2 regions of the Clostridium nitrophenolicum genome follow, and region 2 is predicted to be linked to the other one. Evidence: predicted binding sites of a transcription regulator. Region 2 holds the regulator's gene; the other holds the start of a gene.

Region 1 (3,445 bases), 410 kb from region 2:
CGAGAGCTTATTCTTACTAGCTCCTGATCGCTAACTCTAAGCTTTTCTGCATCCTTCGGGTTCATTTGTATGTAGCCTGGTTCATCAGCAAGCTGCTGAAGGGCACGGCAATTTCCTGTCATTGTTCTTACGGAATAATGACCTACTTCTCTAACTGTAGATAGAACTAAAGGATACTCTTCATCTGGAGTTTCCATTGGCGGTCTCCATTCTGAAGCAGATAACTTTGCTTTTCCACTTGGAGTTGAAAATTTATTTCCTGCATACAGGTATGAAGTTCCTGGATGTTTCTCGTCAGGGCATGGCCACTGAATACCCCCAAGTTTCTCTAATCTTTCATAGCTAGCTCCTGTAAAGTTTGGACATAAATCTCTCATCTCATCCCATATTTCTTTTGTATTATTATAGTGCATATTATAGCCCATTGCAGTAGCAACCTCTGAAAGTATTTGCCAATCTGGCTTAACATCACCACTTGGCTCTATTGCTTTTCTAAATCTTTGGAAGCCACGGTCAGCACAACTATAAACACCTTCATGTTCCCCCCAAGATGTTGCTGGTAATATTACATCAGCATGCAATGCTGTCTTATTCATAAATATGTCCTGTACAATTACAAGTTCCATTTTTTCTAATGCTTCTCTAACCTCTGATGAATTCGGATCACTTTGAACAGGGTCTTCTCCCATAATATAATAAGCTTTAATCTTGTTTTCTTCTAATGTAATTCTTGGAACTTCAGTTAAATGATATCCCATCTTATTGGAAAGCTTTACACCCCATGCTTCTTCAAATTTTCTTCTAACATTATCATCATCCACTTTTTGGTATCCAGGATATACATTTGGTAAAGCCCCCATATCGCAGGCTCCCTGAACGTTATTTTGACCTCTTACTGGTCCAATGCCTACGCTTGGCCTTCCAAAATTGCCAGTTAATATAGCAAGAGAAGCTAGTCCTTTAACAACATCAACTGCCTGTCCAAATTGACATACTCCCATTCCATATAATATCATAGGATTCTTAGCTGAGGAATACATTCTCATTGCTTTTCTTATATCTTCTTCCTGAACATCTGTTATTTCACTCGCATATTCAGGAGTATATTTGCTAACTAAATCTTTATACTCTTCAAAGCCTTCTGTATGTTTTTCAACAAACGCCTTATTATAAAGACCTTCATTTATTAATACATTTCCTAGAGCATTGACTAACGCCATATTAGTTCCATTTTTTATTGGAAGCCATAAATCTGCTATTCTAGCGGATTCTGTTATACGGGGATCGACAACTATAACTTTAGCTCCATTTTCTTTTGCCTTAACTATTCTTCTAGCAACTATAGGATGAGAGTCTGCTCCATTATAACCAAAAATAAATATTAAATCAGCATTATCTAGTTCATGAATGCCATTAGACATTGCTCCATTTCCTAATGTGTAAGCCAAACCGGCTACTGAAGGAGCATGTCAAACTCTTGCACAGTGATCTATGTTATTACTCCCAATAACTGCACGGATAAATTTTTGCATTATATAATTTGCTTCATTTCCTGATCCTCTTGCACATCCTGTTCCCATAATTGACTCAGGACCATGCTTTTCCTTTATTTCACTTAATTTTGAAGCAGTAAAACTTATTGCCTCATCCCATGATACTTCTTGAAGCTCTCCATCTTTTCTAATCATAGGTCTCTTAAGTCTAGAAGTTAAAATTTGTGGATCATTTAAAAAGTCCCACCCATAATAACCTTTCAAGCATAAAGTTCCTTCATTAGTTCTACCATTTGCCGGCTCAGCTCTAACTATCTTATCATCCTCTACAATCAGATTAAGGTTACAACCAGCACCACAATAAGGGCACACTGTCAGCACCTTATTTTCCATTGTAATTCCCCCCTCTTTATCTATCTCTTAATTTTTCTCATTGATACAAATTTATTTATAAACATTGTTTAATATATTAGAATACCACAATGTCTCTCACGAGTCATTGATAGCATACCTATCAGTTCTTGTGATTTAGAAATAAACATGAAATTAATTAAATTTTATAATTGCATTACCAAATAATTAATTATTTTTAAAAATATAGCGGGAATTTATTCAAAGTATACTGGAGGTTAACGAAAAGAATGATTACTGAGTAACTTAGTATAACTATTTCAATGAATATATAATTTGGTAGATTAGTATGTTTGATCAACCTTTAATTCATTTACAATTTCATTTGTGATTAATTAGATTAGTTCTACTTATAATAATATATTAAAATATTAGGAAATTCATGTCAAGTTCTACTAATAAAGCAAAAATAACTATAATTTTTTTAAAATAACATTAAAATAAGTTAATTCTTAATTTTCTAACATTTCATTTAATCACATTAAACTCACATAAAAAAACATAAATTCGCGGCAATTTTTTTATCATCTATTGTATATTATTGTATTACTGTTATTTTTTTATCAATAACTTATTATTGTAATTCATTCAATTTTCATTAAGCCGTACTTCTTAAATTAAAATTACTGTAAAATATTTCAATTAGAAATGAGTAAACCAAATTTCATAATTTCACTATTAATGTTAATAAGATAATAGAATACTATTATCTCATATGGGAATTCTACTTAATGGGTTCAAAACATATGAACCTATTTTATTAATTTGCATTTTGAAAGGAGATTTTCTCATGGATAACAAAAAAGCTTTAGAAGAAGCAAAACAACTTAACCAACAGTCTAGACAAAGTATGCCTAATACAGGAATGGCTGGTGGTATGACTAGCAGCACAAATAGTTCAGACTTACAAGAGGCTGTGCAACTTAATCAGCAATCAAGACAAGGCATGCCTAATACAGGAATGGCTGGTGGTATGACTAGCAGCACAAATAGTTCAGACTTACAAGAAGCTGTGCAACTTAATCAGCAATCAAGACAAGGCAGCACTTCAGCAATGACTAGTGGAGTTGGCAATTCTGGCTTAGAAGAGGCTAAAAAACTTAATCAACAATCAAGACAAAGCAAAAAATAGTTATTAACTATATAAGTTATACAGAATATAAACTATAATCTGTATAAAATAAAAGAGAGGTAAATTTACCTCTCTCAATTACTGTTCAAAAGTATAATCCAAAATACCGCCGCTCTAATTTTGACACCTATCTCTCCGATAGGTGGGTGTCCTCACAGATGTTTCTATCGCCCTCAAAGCCGTCAAAAGGTCTCACAAGAAAGTACATATCTACGCCTAAATGTTGAACTCCCGTTTTAGTAATGTAGGTTCAAAATATAGAGCTTCTCAAATATTCCAGAAATTATACAATTTTAATGGTGCGAAAGACGGGACTTGAACCCGTACGGTCTCCCACACGCCCCTCAAACGTGCGCGTCTGCCGATTCCGCCACTCTCGCGTCTCTACCTATATTATAGTATATTTTAT
Region 2 (3,445 bases):
CGGTCCTATAGCTACCACGTGATCATATTTCTTACCTTCATTATCTATAAGTTCTTTTAATAGGTTTGTAACAAGTCCCTTATATCCATAGCTTCCATCATCTGTAGCAACATATAAATGTTTACATACAGCCATCATTTCTTTTTCAAGTAATAAATATTCCTTTGATTTAGATCCAACGATAACGTCTACATCGATTCCATTTTCATGGAGCCATTTAACTTGTGGATACACTGGTGCTGTACCTACACCGCCAGCTATAAAGATTATATTCTTTTTCTTTAATTCTTCTATATCTTCATGAACAAGATCTGATGCTTGTCCTAATGGCCCTACAAAATCTGTAAAATTTTGACCTTTTTCATATTCAGCCATTCTCTTAGTAGAATCACCAAGTGTTTGGAATACTATAGTTACAGTTCCCTTTTTTGCATCATAATCGCAGATTGTTAGAGGTACTCTCTCTCCTCTTTCATCCATTTTTACTATAACAAATTGTCCAGGATAACATGATTTCGCAACTCTTGGAGCTTCTACATCCATTAGATAAATGTTTGGCGCCAATAATCTTTTGTCTACAATTTTGTACATTTCTATTCCCCTCCGTAAAATATGTTTAATATATTAATCGCACTCTCATCCCCACTTAATTATAACATATTAAATTTATTTTTGTATAACTAATCGATAATTTGTATAAATTTATATAAAAATCTGAAATTGAGGGAATTTAATGTATTAAATTTATAATTTTTTCAAGAAAAAATCTAAGCCAACTCTGCATCTTTAAAGTCTATTGTTTCTCTAAAAATAATTCTTGGAGTCCCTAAATACCTGGTTATTTCCGTGGCAATTTCTTCATCACTATCTTCTATAACCTGTTTTGAAATAAATAATATATCATAATTTAATTTTTTTATTTTTGCAGCTAATATACTTGATATAGATACTTCTCCTGCTCCAGCTAAGCTTTTATCTGATATGAGTATGCCTTCATCTGCGCCCATAGCTATTGCTTCCTCTAACACCGTTTCCGAATGGAGAGTTTCCATACATATTACTGTAACTTTAGCTCCTCTATCTCTTTTCAATTCTAATGCTTTCTCTAGTATGCTTTCACTCTGTGAATTGATTATAGGTAACCCACATCTCTTTATAGCAATCCCAGTTTTTGAATCTATTTTTACTTCCATTGTGTCTGACAGCTGCTTCAAACAAACTACTATATTCACTTATATAATCCCCCCCATGATTTAACGGTCTTCAAATCTACTTTAATTATAAATAAACTTTTTGTTAATATTATAACAAACGTTTACAAAAAATAATTAAAGTATATACCTCAATTACCATTATACACTTCCAGTATTATGCATTTCAATATCAAATTTACAAATATGCAGAAAATTAGCGTATAATTATGCTAATTTCTGATATTTATAAATTTAAATTTTATATTTTTTTTATTTATTCTATGTCATTTAGCAAACAACTAAGTGTAAGTAAACTATCGCTAAGGTGTACGTTTTCAACCTTCACGGTTTCTGGAACAACTAAGTCAATCGGGGCAAAGTTCCATATTCCCTTAACGCCATTTTTAACAAAAGTTTCACAAATTTTTTGAGCATTATTATTTGGAACACATATTATTCCTATATCTGTTGGATTTTCTTTTAAATAATCACCTAGATAATCTATATCCTGTATTTCTATATCTCTTATTTTTAGTCCCATAAGCTTAGGATTAATATCAAAAATCCCATTTAACGTAAACCCTAATTTTTCAAATTGCGAATAGTTTGCTATTGCTTGACCTATATTTCCAGCTCCTACTATTACTGTTTTATATTCCTTAGTAAGTCCCAATATTCCACTTATTTGGTTATATAATTCACTAACATTATAGCCGTAACCTTGTTGTCCGAAATCTCCAAAACAATTTAAATCCTGTCTTATTTGTGAGGCTGTAAAGCCTATTTTTTCACTTAACTCTTTTGAAGATATTCTATCAACATCATTTCTCATTAATTCTGCTAGGTATCTATGATACTTAGGTAATCTTTTTATTACAGCCATTGATATATTTTTTTTCTTATCCATTCTGCACCTCCACTTGTATACCACAAATTAATATAATTCCTAAACACATTGTTTATATTTTATCATTTAACTATTACTTCATCCCACTTTTTATAGTATTATTTAATTATATAATATGTCAATAGTATATTTTTTATTTATTACTATCTATTATTGTCTTTTTCTCATTCTTTTTGCTATCAAATTTTTTAATATAAATTTTTAATTAGTAAATAATTCTTATGCAAAGCTATTATATTTAATTATTGTGTTAAATTATCAAAATTAATCTACAAAAAAATCTTCAACCATAGTAAAATATTAATGGTTAAGGAAGGTGAACTTATGGTAGTTTTAAGTTGTAAAGATATTAATAAAGGATTTGGAATAGATGTCATACTTGAAAATGTTACTTTCAACATAAATGAGGGCGAAAGAGTTGGATTAATAGGACCAAACGGTGCAGGAAAGTCTACACTTTTCAAAATTATCACTAATCAAATTGATTATGATAATGGAGAATTATTTATAGATAAAAATAAAACTTTAGGATATTTATCTCAACATCTTTCATTAGATTTTTCAAGCACTATATATGGTGAGCTTCTTACTGTTTTCGAGGATCTAATAAATTTAGAAAATAAATTAGAGAAGCTTGAGTTATTAATGAATGAACCTTATGACTCTAGTAAAGAAGAATATCATAATAAGATAATTAAAGATTACACCACCTCCTCAGAGCTTTATCAAAATAGAGGTGGATATACTTACAAAGCTGAAATAAGTAAGGTATTAAAAGGTCTCGGCTTTACAGAACAGGATTATAATAAGCCTATAGAAGTCTTAAGCGGAGGACAAAAAACTAGAGTTGCTCTTTGTAAACTTCTTTTAATAAAACCTGATATCTTATTATTAGATGAGCCTACAAATCACCTTGATTTAGATGCTATTGAATGGTTAGAGGAATACTTAAATGCATACAAAGGAACCATAATCATAATATCTCATGATAGATACTTTTTAGATGCCATAACAAATAAAACTTTCGAATTAATACACGGACATGTAAACTGTTATAATGGTAATTATACTTCTTATATTGATTTAAAACAGAAAAATTATGAAGTACAATTAAAAGCATATACTCTTCAGCAAGCAGATATTAAAAGACAAGAAGAGATAATTGAAAGATATAGGTCTTTCAATCGTGAAAAAAGTGTAAAAGCTGCAGAAAGCAGACAAAAAGCTCTAGATAAAATTGAAAGAATAAAAGCTCCCGATAAAGAAGAAAGATTAGGTAATGTAACCTTTGAAACTCAAATTAAAAGCGGTAACGATGTGTTGCATGTGGAAAATTTGAGTAAAA

The links. Region 2 encodes Rex, which represses fermentation and respiration genes when NADH is low (regulators of the CRP and FNR family bind a similar motif). Its sites were predicted from a motif close to ATTGTTAANNNNTTAACAAT; they were not measured.
Region 1: a site for Rex is predicted at 1,950-1,969, ahead of fdhF (formate dehydrogenase subunit alpha). Genes of this name have one in related genera too.

Annotation. Positions count from the first base shown of each region.
Region 1 is NZ_AP042469.1:4,763,675-4,767,119, forward strand. It holds gene fdhF (formate dehydrogenase subunit alpha) at 1-1,886, opposite strand, end outside; gene ACZ5N4_RS22575 (hypothetical protein) at 2,695-3,036, shown strand; RNA gene ssrS (6S RNA) at 3,128-3,322, opposite strand; tRNA gene ACZ5N4_RS22585 (tRNA-Leu) at 3,334-3,416, opposite strand.
Region 2 is NZ_AP042469.1:5,168,898-5,172,342, forward strand. It holds gene ACZ5N4_RS24560 (sulfide/dihydroorotate dehydrogenase-like FAD/NAD-binding protein) at 1-591, opposite strand, end outside; gene ACZ5N4_RS24565 (adenine nucleotide alpha hydrolase family protein) at 768-1,232, opposite strand; gene ACZ5N4_RS24570 (redox-sensing transcriptional repressor Rex) at 1,468-2,100, opposite strand; gene abc-f (ribosomal protection-like ABC-F family protein) at 2,425-3,445, shown strand, end outside.